DNA from 2 places in the Nocardioides sp. S5-5 genome. Region 1 is predicted to be linked to the other one. Evidence: riboswitches for the same ligand, from Rfam matches in the RefSeq annotation. Region 1 holds a riboswitch; the other holds the start of a gene.

Region 1 (7,986 bases):
TCGGCGATCACGGCGCCGGTCGCCGCGTCCCGCAGGACCGCGCCGTACGCCGCCGGCCCGGGGTTGCCGCGCGAGCCGCCGTCGGCCTCGACGACGACCCGCCCGGGCGCAGCGCTCACAGGCCGCTCTCGGAGGTGCGGACCAGGATCCGCTGGCACTCCTCGTGGCGCAGCACCGTCTCGGCGGGCGTCGCGCGGATCTCGGCGATCTCGCCGGCGTCGAGGGTGAGCTGGCAGCCGCTGCACTGCCGGGCTCGCAGGGCGCCGACACCGATCCCGCCCTTGCTGGCGCGCAGCTTCTCGTAGAGGGCGAGGAGGTCCTCGGGGATCGCCGCGACGATGGCGGCGCGGCCACCGGAGACGGACTCGATCTCGGCGTCCAGCGCGGCGACCTTCTCGTCGCGTGCCGTGGTGAGGGTGCCGAGCCGGCCGTCGAGGTCCTCGATCGCGGAGGTGAGCTCGGCGAGCGCGGACTGCGCCTCCTCGAGCTGCTCCATCACCTCGAGCTCCTCGTCCTCGAGCGTCGAGATCCGGCGCTCCAGCGACGCCAGCTCGTGCTGCATCCGCTCGAGCGCCTTGGGGTCGGCGATGGCGCCGGAGTCCATCCGGTCGCGGTCGCGGGTACGCCGGGCCTTGACCTGCTCCACGTCGGCGTCGGCCTTCACCTGGGCGACCGCGAGGTCGTCGACGACGATGCGCTGGTCGCGCAGCCGCCCGTCGACGTCGACCCGCTTGCCGAGCAGGTCCTTGATCTCCGCGGCCTCCGCCGGGTTGCCGCGCTGGTGGCGCAGCTGGTCGATCTGGGCGTCGAGGGCCTGCAGGTCGAGCAGGCGGAGCTGGGCGGCGGGGTCGGCGTTCACAGATGCATCCTCACAGGCGCATTGTCCAAGGATCGGTGCAGATCGCGCTCACCCGGGTCTCCACCGCGTCGCCGAGCGCCTCGCGAAGCAGCTGGTCGACCACCGGGAGCCAGGTCCACTCGGCCGCCCAGTGGGCCACGTCGACCAGCGCCGGGCCACCCTTCTCGAGGAACTCCGCCGCCGGGTGGTGGCGCAGGTCGCTGGTCACATAGACGTCGGCGCCCGACCCGGCGAGCCGGTCGAGCAGGAAGTCGCCGGCGCCCCCGCACACCGCGACCCGCCTCACCGGGCGCTCCGGGTCCCCGGCGACCCGGACGCCGTGCTGGGTCGGCGGCAGCGCCGCGGCCACCGCCTCGGCGAAGCCGGCCAGGGTGGTCGGCTCGACGCTGCCGACCCGCCCGGTGCCCACGCCGGCGAGCTGGGGATCGGCGAGCTCCACGACGTCGTACGCCGGCTCCTCGTAGGGATGGGCCGCCAGCATCGCGCGGACCACGGCCGCCCGGCGGGCGCGCGGCAGGACGACCTCGATCCGCACCTCCTCCACCGTCTCCAGCTCACCGACGGTCCCGATCATCGGCGTCGCGCCGTCGAGCGGGCGGAACCGGCCCTCGCCGGGTGCGCTGGTGAAGGAGGCGAAGTCGTAGTCGCCGATCTGGCCCGCTCCGGCCTCGGCGACGGCGGCCCGCACCGGTGCGGCCGCGTCGGCCGGGACGAAGACCGTGAGCTTGTCGCAGGGCTCGCCCGACGCGGGGATGATCGGCGCGAGGTCCTTGAGGCCGAGGGCGACCGCGAACGCCTCGGACACGCCCCCGACGGCCTGGTCGGCGTTGGTGTGGGCGGTCAGCAGCGCGCAGTCGGCCTTCGCCAGCGTGTGCAGGGTGCGGCCCTTCGGGGTGGTCGCCGCGACGCCGTGGACGCCCTTGAGGAAGAGCGGGTGGTGGACCAGCAGCAGGTCGGCCTTCCAGTCCGCGGCCTCCGCCGCGACCTCGGGAGTGGGGTCGACCGCCAGCAGCACCTTCTTCACGGGCTGCTCGGGGTCGCCGTACACGAGCCCGACGGCGTCCCAGCTGTCGGCCGTCGCGGGCGGGTACCAGCCGTGGACCAGGTCGACGACGTCCTTGAGCGAGGGCATGGCGGTCAGGCTACCGAGAGGGCCGCGGCGGGCGGTTGCTATGGTGCCGGTGCCAGCGAAGGGAACCCGGTGCGAGTCCGGGACTGACGCGCAGCGGTGTGGGTGACGGCCGGAGCACGATGTCACTGGACCTCCCGGGGTCTGGGAAGACGCTCCGAACCGGATGATCCCGAGTCCGAAGACCTGCTGGCCCTTGCGGCCCGACCGTCGCGAGGTCGATGTGGGGCGATCGCGAGGAGCCCCGGCCTCGAAGGACTCCGTCACTTGGCGCACATGGCCCGCAGCCGCCCCGACCGGTGCCCCGGCGTGGTCCACCCGTGGCCGGCCGACGACGGCGGCCTGGTGCGGATCCGGGTGCCCGGCGGCCGGGTGCCGGTCTCGGCGCTGAGGGCGTTGGCCGCCGTCGCCGAGGAGTACGGCGACGGCCGGGTCCGGGTCACCGGCCGCGCCAACCTCCAGGTCCGCGCCATGCCCCTGACCTCGTCCGGCCTGCTGGCCGGCCCCGCGCTGGCCGCCCTCGAGCGGACCGGCCTGCTGCCGTCCCGCTCCCACGACCGGGTCCGCAACGTGCTGGTCTCGCCGCAGACCGGGCTGGCCGGCGGCCGCGCCGACCTGCGCCCGGTGCTCGCCGCGCTCGACGCGCTGCTGCTCGCCGACGCCGCGCTGGCCGGGCTGCCGGGCCGCTTCCTGTTCACCCTCGACGACGGCCGCGGCGACCTCGCCGACAAGCACCTCGACCTCGGCCTGGTCGCGCTGGACGCCGGCACCGCGCAGCTGCGGGTCGGCGTGTGCTGGGGCGAGATCGGGGCTCTGGCCGACGCGCCCGCCGCCCTGGTCACGCTGGCCCGGGCGTTCCTGGCCGCCCGCGGCACCGGACCCGACGCGCCGTGGCACGTCCCCGAGCTGTCCGTCCCGCTCACCGCGCCCGCGCCCGCCGCCACCGGCGCCACCGTCGCGACCGGCCCGCTCCCGTTCGGCCCGGTCGCGGGCGGTCGGCATGTCGCCGTACCCGACGACGGGCTGGACGCCCCGACCATCGCGGCCTGGGCCGCACCGACCGTGATCGTCACGCCGTGGCACGGCGTACTCGTCCCCGAGGAAGCTGAATGACCGACCCCACCGCTCCGCCGCGCCGCTACGACTACATCGCCGACGGGCCGGCGATCTACGTCGACTCGTTCGCGACCATCCGCCGCGAGTCGGACCTGTCCGGGGTCCCCGCCGAGGCGGAGAGGGTCGCGGTCCGGATGATCCACGGCAGCGGGCAGACCGACCTGGTGCGAGATCTGGTCGTCCATCCGCGGCTGGTGCCCGCCGCCCGGGCCGCGCTGAACGCCGGCGCGCCGATCCTGTGCGACGCCCGGATGGTCGCCATGGGCATCACCGCCGGCCGGCTGCCCGCCGACAACCCGGTGCACTGCTTCCTCACCGACGAGCGGGTCCCCGCGCTGGCGCGGGCGTGGTCGACGACCCGCACCGCGGCCGCCGTATCGCTGTGGGAGCCGCTCCTCGACGGCGCCGTCGTCGCGATCGGCAACGCACCCACCGCGCTCTTCCACCTGCTGGAGATGGTCCTCGCCGGTGGCCCCCGTCCGGCCGCGATCGTCGGCTGCCCCGTCGGGTTCATCGGCGCGGCCGAGTCCAAGGACGCGCTCGCGTCGTTCCCCGTGGACCACGGCATCGACATCCCGTTCGTCACCGTCCGGGGCCGCCGCGGCGGCTCGGCCATGGCGTCCTCGGCGGTCAACGCGCTGGCCCAGGAGGAGGAGTGACCGGGCGCTTCCACGTCGTCGGCATCGGCCCCGGCGACCCCGAGCTGATCACCCGCAAGGCCGAGCGCCTCATCGGCGCGGCCCCGGTCGTCGCCTTCCACGCCGGGGTGCGCAAGGAGTCGCACGCCCGCCGGATCGCCGCCGATCTCATCCCCGCCGACGCGATCGAGGAGGAGCTGCGCTACCCCGTCACCACCGGGACGACCGACCACCCGGGCGGGTACGTCGGCGCGCTGGCCGCCTTCTACGACGAGTGCGAGGCCCGGCTCGCCGCCCATCTCGACGCCGGCCGCGACGTCGTCCTGCTCGCCGAGGGCGACCCGCTGTTCTACGGCTCGTCGATGTACCTCGTCGACCGGCTCCGCGACCGGTTCCCCGTCGAGGTGGTGCCCGGCATCCCGGCCTTCGCCGCCGCCACCGCCACCGTCCCGGCGCCCCTGGTCCGGCAGACCGACGTCCTCACCGTGCTCCCCGGCACCCTCCCCGAGGCCGAGCTGGCCCGCCGCCTCGCCGACACCGACGGCGCGGTGATCATGAAGCTCGGGCGCACCTTCCCCGCCGTCCGCGCTGCGCTCGCGGCGGCCGGACGGCTCGACGGTGCGCTGTACGTCGAGCGCGCCTCCCAGCCCGAGGAGCGCTGGCTGCCGGTGGCCGAGGTGGACGCCGACTCGGTGCCCTACTTCTCGTTGATCGTGGTGCCCGGCGACGCCGCGCGCCGCTCGGAGGTCGAGGCGGCCGCCCGCGGCCGTCACGAGACCACCGGGCAGCGTCTCGAGACGCCTGCTGCGCAGGCTCCTCGACGTCCGGCGCCCGCGGAGCTGCTGGTCGTCGGACTCGGTCCCGGCCCCGACGACTGGCTCACCCCCGAGGCCGGCGCGGCGCTGGCCGAGGTCGACCACGTGGTCGGCTACGCGCCGTACGTCAACCGGGTGCCGCAGCGCCCCGGCCTCCAGCGCCACGCCTCCGGCAACACCGTCGAGGTCGACCGGGCCCGGTTCGCACTCGACCTGGCGCTGGGCGGCGAGCGGGTGGCGGTGGTGTCCGGCGGCGACGCGGGCGTCTTCGGCATGGCCGCCGCGGTCTTCGAGGCGGCCGCCGACCCGGCCCACCCGGAGCACGCGACGGTGCCGGTCCGGGTCCTCCCCGGGGTGAGCGCGGTCCAGGCGGTCGCGGCCCGCGCGGGCGCGCCGATCGGCGCCGACTTCGCGGTGGTCAGCCTCTCCGACCGACTCAAGCCGTGGCCGGTCGTCGAGCGCCGGCTGCGGGCGATCGCCGAGGCCGACCTGGTGCTCGGGATCTACAACCCCGCCTCGCGCTCGCGCCGCGACCAGGTCGTGGAGATGCAGAAGATCCTGCTGGAGCACCGCTCCCCCGACACCGTGGTCGTCGTCGGTCGCGACGTCGGCCGCGCCGAGGAGTCGCTCACCGTCACGACACTCGAGAAGCTCGACACCGACCGCATCGACATGAAATGCCTGCTCATCATCGGCGCCTCCGCCACCCGCGTGGAGCCCGACGGCACGGTCTGGACGCCGCGGTGGGTGGAGTGATGGGTCGACTGATCACCGTCGTCGGCATCGGCGCTGACGGCCACCTCCCGCCCGCATCCCGGACCCTGGTGGACAACGCCGAGGTGCTGCTCGGCGGCGAGCGCCACCTCGACCTGGTGCCCGCCGTCCCCGGACAGGTACGCCGCACGTGGCCGCGCCCGCTCAGCGCGCTGCCCGGCGTGCTGAAGGAGCACGAGGGCCGCAGCATCGTCGCCCTGGCGTCGGGCGATCCCCTCGTCTCCGGCATCGGTACGACGCTGGTCCGGCTGCTCGGCGCCGACGCCGTCGAGGTCGTCCCGGCCGTCTCCTCGGTCTCCCTCGCCCGCGCCCGGATGGGCTGGTCCGCCGAGGAGTCCGCCGTCGTCACGCTCGTCGGCCGTGACGTCGACGCGCTGCGCCGCGAGCTCGCGCCCGGCCGCCGGCTGCTCGTGCTGTCCTCCGACCAGACCACGCCCGCCGCGGTCGCCGCCCTGCTGGCCGATGCGGGCTTCGGCGCCAGCACGATCGAGGTGCTCGGCGACCTGGGCAGCGGCGACGAGAGCCGCACCCCCTACCCGGGCGACGGTCCGGTCCCCCGTCTGCACGTCCTTGCGATCTCGGTCGCCGGCCCCGGACTCGCGTCCTGGACGACCGGCCTGCCCGACGACGCCTTCGAGCACGACGGCCAGCTGACCAAGCGCGACGTCCGCGCCAGCGCCCTCGCCCGGCTCGCCCCGCGCCCCGGTGACCACCTCTGGGACGTCGGCGCCGGCGCCGGGTCGGTGGCGATCGAGTGGCTGCGCGCGCACCCGCTCACCACCGCCACCGCCGTCGAGGGCAACGCGGAGCGAGCGGCGCGGATCGGCCGCAACGCCGGCCGGCTCGGCGTACCCCGCCTCCAGGTCGTCACCGGCCGCGCCCCCGGCGCCCTCGCCGACCTGCCCACCCCCGACGCCGTCTTCGTCGGCGGCGGCGCGACGGCCGACGGGCTGCTCGACCTCTGCCGCGACCGACTCGCTCCCGGCGGCCGGCTGGTCGCGCACGGGGTCACGTTGGAGACCGAGCGGCTGCTGGTCGACGCCTTCCATGCGTACGGCGGCGAGCTGACCCGGCTCGCCGTCGAGCACGTCACCCCGTTGGGCGGGCGGTTCACCGGCTGGACGCCGGCCCGCGCCGTCGTGCAGTGGGCCTGGACCAAGGAGAGCCCCCAGTGACCGCGCACTTCGTCGGCGCCGGCCCGGGCGCGGCCGACCTGATCACCCTGCGCGCGGCGACCCTGCTCAGCAAGGCCGACGTGGTGCTCTACCCCGGCACCTACATCGATGCCGAGGTCCTCTCCCACTGCCGCGAGGACGCGGACCGGGTCGACACCCAGGACCTCGACCTGGACCGGATCACCGCCGTGATGGTCGAGGCGCACGTCGCCGGGCGCGACGTCGTCCGGCTGACCTCGGGCGACCCCTCGCTCTACTCCGCCCTGCACGAGCAGACCCGGCGCCTCGACGCGGCCGGCGTGCCGTGGGACGTGACCCCCGGCGTGCCGGCGTACGCCGCCGCGGCCGCGATCGTCGGCCGCGAGCTGACCGTGCCGCTGGTCGCGCAGTCGGTGGTGCTGACCCGGACCCAGGCCCGCTCGACCGCGATGCCGGAGAGCGAGTCGCTGTCGGCGTACGCCGCGACCGGCGCCACCCTGGTGCTGCACCTCGCGATCACCCGCACCGCCGCGCTGATGGCCGAGCTGGCGCCGCACTACGGCGAGGACTGTCCGGTCGCCGTGGTCTCGCGCGCGTCCCAGCCCGAGGAGCTGGTGCTGCGCGGCACCGTCGGCACCATCGCCGGCCTCGTCGAGGACGCCGGACTGCGGCAGGCCGCCGTGATCCTGGTCGGCCCGGCGCTGGCGTCGGCGTCGGACGCCGAGTCGTACCTCTACTCACCCGAACGCCTCGCTCGGAAGGAGCGCCTGAGATGAGCTCCCCCACCATCCGACACTTCCCGTTCAGCGCCGTGGTCGGGGCCGACGGCCCCGACGGACCGGACCCGATGGCCCTGGCCCTGATCCTCACCACGATCGCACCCGAGGTCGGCGGCGTGCTGGTGCGCGGCGAGAAGGGCACCGCCAAGTCGACGATCGTGCGCGCCCTGGCCGCCGTGCTCCCGCCCGTCGAGGACCGGCCGGTCCCGCTGGTGGAGCTGCCGATCGGCGCCACCGAGGACCGGGTCACCGGCTCGATCAACCTGGAGAGCGCGCTCGCGGAGGGCAGGGCCGAGTACGAGCCCGGCCTGCTCGCCAAGGCGCACCGCGGGATCTTGTACGTCGACGAGGTCAACCTGCTCCACGACCACCTCGTCGACCTGCTCCTCGACGCCGCGGCGATGGGCCGCGCGACCGTCGAGCGCGACGGCGTCTCGATGACCCACGAGGCCCGCTTCGTGCTCGTCGGCACGATGAACCCCGAGGAGGGCGAGCTGCGCCCCCAGCTGCTCGACCGGTTCGGCCTCACCGTCGAGGTCGCCGCGCCGCGCGACCCGGCACTACGGGCCGAGGTGGTCCGCCGCCGGATGGCCTACGACGCCGACCCCGCCGCCTTCGCTGCCCGCTACGACGCCGCGGAGACCGCCCTGCGCGGCCGGATCGCCGCCGCCCGCGCGCTGGTCGGCGAGGTCCGGCTCACCGACGCCGGGCTGCTCAAGATC
Region 2 (7,986 bases), 2.0 Mb from region 1:
GGCGGAGGTGGCGGCCGAGCCGCGGGCCGAGCAGCGCGGTCCGCGGCAGACCAGCACCTGCCGGGCGTGCCCGGGCACGGACTCCCACGCCGGCGAGGTCAGCGGCGCCTCCTCGCCGGTGATCGCCCGCCCGCTGACGACCACCTGCACCTCGGGTCGGCCACGCCGCCAGTGCCCGGCCACCCGGCGCAGCCAGGACCGCGCCGTCGGCGCACCCAGGCCGAGGCCGACCAGCTCGACCTCCCGTACGCCGAGCCCGGCGAGGCGCTCCAGCTCGTCGGTCACGCTCGGGGTCCCGGCCTGCAGGAAGGCGAGGGTGGCGCCGGTCGTGGCCGCCACGTCGGCCAGCTCGTCGGCGTGCCGCGCGGCCTCGACACCGAGCGGGACCAGCACCACCGCGCGGCTCACCGCGCCACCCGCTCGTCGTGCCAGACCACGTGCAGCCGCCCGGAGTGGTCGTGTCGCCCGACAGTGGTCTCGACGCCGTACACGTCGCGGACCAGGCCGGCGGTCAGCACCTCGGCCGGCGCGCCCGTGGCGACCACACGGCCCTCGCGCAGCACCACCAGCCGGTCGCAGAACGCCGCGGCCAGGTCGAGGTCGTGCAGCGCGGCGACCGTGGTCAGGCCGAGCGCGCGGACGGTGGCGAGCAGGTCGATCTGGTGGGCCAGGTCGAGGTGGTTGGTCGGCTCGTCGAGGACCAGCAGGTCCGGCTGCTGGGTGAGTGCCCGGGCCAGCTGGACCCGCTGGCGCTCGCCGCCGGACAGCGTGTGCCAGTCGCGGTCGGCGAGGTGGCCGACCGCCGCGAGGCGCATCGCCTCCGCGACCTCGCCGGCCCCCTCGGCGCGAGCGGCGGGCCAGCGGCCGCGGTGCGGGATCCGGCCCAGCTCGACCACCTGGCGCGCGGTCAGCGGCAGGGACGTCGACGCGTGCTGCTCCAGGACGGCGACCCGCCGGGCCCGGACCCGGGCGGGCAGCGCGTGCAGGTCCTCCTCGCCGAGCCGGACCGAACCGGTGGCCGGCCGGCGCAGCCCGGCCAGCACGTGCAGCAGCGTGGTCTTGCCCGAGCCGTTGGGGCCGAGCAGCCCGGTGACGGTGCCCGGCGCGCAGCCCAGGGTGACGTCGTGGAGGATCGCCCGGGTCCGCACACCCCACGAGACGCCCTCGACCGTCAGCCTCATCGGGTCCTCGACTCACGCCGCAGCAGGTAGCCGAACACGGGCGCCCCGAGCACCGCCGTGACGACCCCGATCGGGATCTCCTGGCCCTCGATCAGGGAGCGCGCCGCCGTGTCGGCCCAGATCATCAGCACCGCGCCGGCGAGCGCGCTCAGCGGCAGCAGCCGGCGATGCAGTGGCCCGCAGACCAGTCGTACGACGTGCGGCACGACCAGTCCGACGAACCCGATCGCGCCGGTGTAGGCGACCAGGCAGGCGGTGAGCAGCGCCGTACCGATGAGCAGCACCCAGCGGGTGCGCCGGATCGACACGCCCAGCGAGGCGGCCGACGCGTCCCCGAACGCGAACGCGTCCAGGTCCGCCGCATGGGCCACGACCAGCACCAGCGCGACGAGTGCGACCGTGACCAGCACGCCCGCCCCGAGCCACCGGACGCCGGCGAGCGAGCCCATGGTCCAGGCGAGCACCCGGCGGGCGGCGTCGTGGTCGCCGCTCATCATCACCGCGAACGACGTGAACGCCGCGCACAGCTGCCCGACCGCGACTCCCGCGAGCACGGTCCGCGCGGGCGGCAGGTCGCCGTTGCGTCCGGTGGCCAGGGCGAGCACGAGCACCAGCGCGAGGATCGCGGTGGCGAACGCCGCCGCGCCCAGGGCGGCGCCGCCGACCAGGGTCCCGACGCTGGTCCCGAGCACGATCACCGCGACCGCGCCGACGGTGGCGCCGCCGGAGATGCCCAGCAGGTAGGGGTCGGCGAGGTCGTTGCGGGTCAGCGACTGGAGGACGGCACCGGCCAGGGCGAGCCCGGCACCCGTCGCCGCGGCCCCGACGATCCGCGGCATCCGCAGCTGCCACACGATCCGGTCGTCGATCACGCTGACGCCGTCGACCGGCGCCCCGAGGCGACGCAGCACCACGGCGACGACGTCCGCCGCCGGCACATGCACCGAGCCGACCCCGACCGCCACGACGGCGGTGCCCACCAGCACCAGCGCGAGCACCGCGCCCATGGCCAGGCCGATCCCCGGCCGGCTCCGCGCCGGCCGGGTCGCCTGCAGCATCAGCCGAGCTCGGCCAGCTGGGTGCCGACCGACACCGCGCCGTCGGCGAGCCGGACGCCGGGCGTGGACTCGGAGAACGGCAGCACGACGTACTTCTTCTGCTGGACGGCGCGCAGCCCCTTCAGCACCGGGTCCTTCTCCAGGAGCGCGATCTTGTCCTCGGCCGTCGACCAGCTCGCGTCGGCGAGCACGATCACATCCGGGTCGGCCTGCACGACGCGCTCCCAGCTCACGTTCGCCCAGCCGCCCTCGATGTCGGCGAAGATGTTGGTCGCGCCGACCGCGTCGAGGATCAGCTGCGGCCCGCCCTCACCGGCGCCCGCGAACGCCTCCTTGTCGCCGGAGTCGAACCAGAACACGTCGAGGCCCGCGCCCGGCTTGCTCGCGGCGAGCTCGTCGAGCGCCTTCTCCTGCTCGTCCTCCAGCGCCTCGGCCCGCTCCGGGACGCCGAACACGTCGGCCACGGTCTCGATCTCGTCCCACACCGAGTCGAAGGAGACGTCGGCGCTGGGCTTGTTCTCGCCACAGCCGAAGAGCGAGAGGAAGGAGCCGACGCCGAGCTTCTCCAGCTCGTCCTGCGGGCCGGCGGCCTCGTCGCCGAAGGCGCTGGCGTAGGAGCCGTAGACGAAGTCCGGCTCGGCCTCGAGGAGGGTCTCGCTGTCGGGGTACTCCTTGGAGAGGACCGGCACGGCGTCGTACGCCGCCTTCCACTTCTCCGGCACCGCGTCGTCGAGGTACGCCGTCCCCGCCATCCGGTCGGACAGGTCGAGGGCCAACATCACCTCGGTGGCGCCCTGGTTCATGGTGACCGCGCGCTCCGGCGGCGCGCTGATCGTGGAGGTGAAGCCACAGCTGCCGGCCTTGACGGGGAAGCCGGTGGCGGTCGGTCCCTTGCTCTCGGCCTCCGGCGCGCCGGCGCATCCGGCGAGCAGGGGGAGCGCCGCGAGGGCAGCCAGGAAACGGGTACGACGGGTCGAGGACATGGTCGCTCTTTTCAGTCCGAGGCTCTTGCGCGAAGCCTGTTGTGCGGGTGTGTCGCGGACCCTCGAGATCCACGGCCAGCAGGTCTTCGGACTCGGGATCGATCGGACGGAGCGCCTTCCCGGACCGTCGTGCGTCCAGTGGCTTGCCCTGATTGCTCAGTGCCCCGCCCGTCACCCTCACCGCTGCGCGTCAGTCCCGGATTCGCACCGGGTTCCCTGCTCACGGGTGTGAGTTGACTGGCGAGGCGGACGCTAGCACGCACCGGCCCGACGTTCTTGGTGGGATATCTCACCTCTGCCGCAGCCGACGCGCCGACACCAGATCTAGGTCCCACGAATCTGGGTGACCCCTACATATGGTGGTTCTCGTAGCTGGTTCCTCGCCCCAGCCAGGGGCGCGGAGGCAAGAGGGAACCCGGTGGAAGTCCGGGACTGCCCCGCAGCGGTGAGTGGGAACGACCGCCGTCACACAGCACTGGGTCGCGATGTGCGACCTGGGAAGCGACGGCCAGTAGGACTCCTTTCGAGGAGACGCCCGCGAGTCCGAAGACCTGCCAGCGCGCCGCACCCGCCGGGTGCGGTGGTCCGAGGCCTCGTGGGAAGGCCGACGGCTGAGCAGGCGCGTCGGCGCCGCCCCGCTGTCGTCCCCTCGCGAGCCAGACTCCGAGGGGAGAACACCGTGACCGTCACCGAGTCACCCACCCGCACCACCATGACGGTGCGCAAGCGCAACGGCGAGACCGAGCGCGTCGACGTCACCAAGATCGTGCGCGCCGTCGACCGGGTCAGCGCCGACCTGCCCGACGTCGACCCGATGCGGGTCGCGACCCGCACCATCAGCGGCCTGTACGACGGCGCGACCACCGCCGAGCTGGACCGGCTCTCGATCCAGACCGCGGCCGAGCTCACGGCTGCGGAGCCGGCGTACTCGAAGCTCGCGGCCCGGCTGTTGGCGGGCTACATCGACAAGGAGGTCCGCAACCAGGGCGTGGCCTCCTTCAGTCAGTCGGTCGCGCTGGGCCATGCCGAGGGCGTGATCGGCGACGAGACGGCGCGGTTCGTGAAGGACAACGCCCGCAAGCTCGACTTCGCGATCGACGAGGATGCGGACCGTCGGTTCGAGTACTTCGGCCTGCGCACGGTCTACGACCGCTACCTGCTGCGCCACCCCACGGCGCGGCTGGTGATCGAGACGCCGCAGTACTTCCTGCTCCGCGTCGCCTGCGGCCTGTCCCGTACGCCGGCCGAGGCGATCGGCTTCTACCGGCTGATGTCGAGCCTGGCCTACCTGCCGAGCAGCCCGACGCTGTTCAACTCCGGCACGCGGCACACGCAGATGTCGTCGTGCTACCTGGTCGACAGCCCGCGCGACGAGCTGGAGTCGATCTACAGCCGTTACACGCAGGTCGCGCAGCTCTCGAAGTTCGCCGGCGGCATCGGCATCGGCTTCTCCCGGGTGCGCTCGCGCGGCGCGCTGATCCGTGGCACCAACGGTCAGTCCAACGGGATCGTGCCCTTCCTGCGCACCCTCGACTCGTCGGTGGCGGCGGTCAACCAGGGCGGCCGCCGCAAGGGCGCCGCCTGTGTCTACCTGGAGCCGTGGCACCCCGACGTCGAGGAGTTCCTCGAGCTGCGGGACAACACCGGTGAGGAGGCCCGTCGTACCCACAACCTCAACCTGGCCAACTGGATCCCCGACGAGTTCATGCGCCGGGTCGAGGCCGACGAGACGTGGTCGCTGATCGACCCGAACGAGGTGCCGGAGCTGCCGGACCTGTGGGGCTCCGCGTTCGACGCGGCCTACCGGCGGGCCGAGGCGGAGGGCCGGTACGTGCGCCAGGTCAAGGCGCGCGACCTCTACGCCAAGATGATGCGGACCCTCGCCCAGACCGGCAACGGCTGGATGACCTTCAAGGACGCCGCCAACCGGCACTGCAACCAGACGACCGACGCGCCCGGGGCGGGGAGGCCCGTGGTGCATCTGTCGAACCTGTGCACCGAGATCATCGAGGTCTCCTCCGACGGCGAGACCGCGGTGTGCAACCTGGGCTCGATCAACCTCGGCCAGCACCTGACCGACCGGCACGGCGCCGTCGACGTCGACTGGGACAAGCTGCGTGCGACCGTGCGGACGGCGGTGCCCTTCCTCGACCGGGTCATCGACATCAACTACTACCCGAGCACGCAGGCCGCCGCGTCCAACCCGCGGTGGCGGCCGGTCGGACTGGGGCTGATGGGCCTGCAGGACGTGTTCTTCGCGCTCCGACTGCCCTTCGACTCCCCCGAGGCGAAGGCGCTGTCGACGCGGATCCAGGAGGAGATCCACCTGACCGCGCTGGAGGTGTCCTGCGCGCTCGCCGCCGAGCACGGCCCCCACCCGTCGTACGACGAGACGCGGGCCGCGCGCGGCGACCTCCACCCCGATCTCTGGGGAGCCACCCTGACCCAGCCCGAGCGGTGGGCGGCGCTCAGGGAGCGGATCGCGGAGCACGGGCTGCGCAACTCGCTGCTGATCGCGATAGCACCGACGGCGACGATCGCGTCGATCGCCGGCTGCTACGAGTGCATCGAGCCGCAGGTCTCGAACCTGTTCAAGCGCGAGACGCTGTCGGGCGAGTTCTTGCAGGTCAACTCCGCGCTGGTGCGCGAGCTCAAGACGCGCGGGCTGTGGACCGCCGAGGTGCGTGAGCAGATCAAGCGCGCCGAGGGCTCGGTCCAGGGGATCGCGCAGCTGCCCGACGACGTACGGCTGCTGTTCCGGACCGCCTGGGAGCTGCCGCAGAAGGCGCTGATCGAGATGGCGGCCGAGCGACAGGGATTCGTCGACCAGGCCCAGTCGCTCAACCTCTTCATGGCCGCGCCGACGATCGGGAAGCTGTCCTCGATGTACGCGTTCGCCTGGAAGAGCGGGCTGAAGACGACCTACTACCTGCGCTCGCGGCCGGCGACGCGGATCCAGCAGGCCACCGTCTCGGTGGTCCCCACGACGACCACCACCGACGAGGAGGCACTCGCCTGCTCGCTGGAGAACCCCGAGAGCTGCGAGGCCTGCCAGTGACCGCCGACCACGCCCCGACCCGGATGCTGCTCGACCCGGGCATGAACCTGACCCTGCGGCCGATGCGCTACCCGCACTTCTACGAGCGCTACCGCGACGGCATCAAGAACAACTGGACCGTCGAGGAGGTCGACCTGCACTCCGACCTCGCCGACCTGAAGCGGCTGACCGACGCCGAGCGGCATCTCGTGTCGCGCCTGGTCGCCTTCTTCGCGACCGGCGACACGATCGTCGCGAACAACCTGGTGCTCAACCTCTACCAGCACATCAACTCCCCGGAGGGCCGGCTCTACCTGAGCCGCCAGCTGTTCGAGGAGGCGGTGCATGTGCAGTTCTACCTGACGCTGCTCGACACCTACGTGCCCGACGAGGCCGAGCGCCACGAGGCCTTCGCGGCCGTGGACAACATCCCCTCGATCAAGCACAAGGCCGACTTCTGCTTCCGGTGGATCGACTCGGTCTTCGAGCTCGACCGGCTGGAGACCAGGGAGCACCGCCGTGCCTTCCTGCTCAACCTGATCTGCTTCGCCGCCGTCATCGAGGGCCTGTTCTTCTACGGCGCGTTCGCGTACGTCTACTTCCTCCGCTCCCGCGGCCTGCTCAACGGCCTGGCCTCGGGAACGAACTGGGTGTTTCGCGACGAGTCGATGCACATGGGCTTCGCGTTCGACGTGGTCGACACGGTGCGCGAGGAGGAGCCGGACCTGTTCGACGACGAGATGGCGGCGCAGGTGCGGCAGATGCTGGTCGACGGGGTCGACGCGGAGGCACAGTTCGCCGAGGACCTCCTGGGCATGGGCGTCGCCGGCCTCTCCACCGCCGACATGCGCTCCTACCTCGAGCACGTCGCCGACCGGCGGATGCAGCGCCTGGGCCTGGAGCCGATCTACGGCTCGCCGAATCCGCTGGCGTTCATGGAGCTCCAAGACGTGCAGGAGCTGTCGAACTTCTTCGAGCGCCGGGTGTCGGCGTACCAGGTCGGAGTGAGCGGGGCGGTCGGCTTCGACGAGGACTTCTGAGCGGCCGACCAAAGGAGGGGGCGGCGGCGACCGTGGTCCGATGCGCGCTCGCCGCCGCGCGCCTTGACTGGACCGGTGAGCTCTCAGACCGGTGCCGGGCCCGTCGCCCTCTCGGCGCGGGCGCTCGGACCGGACCTGGCCCGCGGCGGCATGCTGCTGTTCATCGCGCTCGCCGACTCCCACTACTTCCTGACCGGCGACGCGATCCGCGGCGGCTTCCCGGTCGCCGGGTCGGCGCTCGACCACACCGTGACCTGGGTGATCGCGACCTTCGTCGACGGCCGGGCCTTCCCGATGTTCGGCTTCCTGTTCGGGTACGGCGTCGCCCACATCGTGCGCCGCCAGGTCGAGGCCGGCGCCTCGCCCCAGGCGGTGCGCCGGCTGCTGTGGCGGCGGGCCGGGGTCCTGGTCGCGGTGGGCGTCGTCGACGCGATGCTGTTCTTCGTCGGCGACATCTTGGCGATGTACGGCGTGCTGCTGCTCGTCGGGGCCTGGGCGGTGCGCTGGTCGGACCGCTGGCTGCTGGCCGTCGCCGGCCTGCTCTTCCTGCTCACCGCGCTGCCCTCCGCGGACTCGTCGTCGGTGAGCACCGACCGGCCGGACATCTCGATGCTGCCGCCGGACCTCGTCACCCAGCTCGCGGAGCGACCGGTCGGGATCGCGTTCATCGCGTTGCTGGGCCCGATC

The links. A riboswitch is a leader RNA that binds a small molecule or an ion and turns the genes downstream of it on or off. The one in region 1 is predicted to bind cobalamin.
Region 2: another riboswitch for cobalamin. It lies ahead of ACUP6Y_RS23750 (ABC transporter substrate-binding protein); the one in region 1 lies ahead of ACUP6Y_RS09170 (nitrite reductase).

Annotation. Positions count from the first base shown of each region.
Region 1 covers NZ_CP199913.1:1,940,190-1,948,175, reverse strand. The annotation lists gene ACUP6Y_RS09185 (bifunctional RNase H/acid phosphatase) at 1-119, opposite strand, end outside; gene ACUP6Y_RS09180 (zinc ribbon domain-containing protein) at 116-859, opposite strand; gene ACUP6Y_RS09175 (Nif3-like dinuclear metal center hexameric protein) at 870-1,991, opposite strand; cobalamin riboswitch at 2,028-2,196, shown strand; gene ACUP6Y_RS09170 (nitrite reductase) at 2,265-3,101, shown strand; gene ACUP6Y_RS09165 (precorrin-8X methylmutase) at 3,098-3,763, shown strand; gene cobJ (precorrin-3B C(17)-methyltransferase) at 3,760-5,313, shown strand; gene cbiE (precorrin-6y C5,15-methyltransferase (decarboxylating) subunit CbiE) at 5,313-6,506, shown strand; gene cobM (precorrin-4 C(11)-methyltransferase) at 6,503-7,261, shown strand; gene ACUP6Y_RS09145 (VWA domain-containing protein) at 7,258-7,986, shown strand, end outside.
Region 2 covers NZ_CP199913.1:4,903,599-4,911,584, reverse strand. The annotation lists gene ACUP6Y_RS23765 ((2Fe-2S) ferredoxin domain-containing protein) at 1-408, opposite strand, end outside; gene ACUP6Y_RS23760 (ABC transporter ATP-binding protein) at 405-1,181, opposite strand; gene ACUP6Y_RS23755 (iron chelate uptake ABC transporter family permease subunit) at 1,178-2,239, opposite strand; gene ACUP6Y_RS23750 (ABC transporter substrate-binding protein) at 2,239-3,222, opposite strand; cobalamin riboswitch at 3,285-3,479, opposite strand; cobalamin riboswitch at 3,579-3,795, shown strand; gene ACUP6Y_RS23745 (ribonucleoside-diphosphate reductase subunit alpha) at 3,902-6,280, shown strand; gene ACUP6Y_RS23740 (ribonucleotide-diphosphate reductase subunit beta) at 6,277-7,299, shown strand; gene ACUP6Y_RS23735 (DUF418 domain-containing protein) at 7,375-7,986, shown strand, end outside.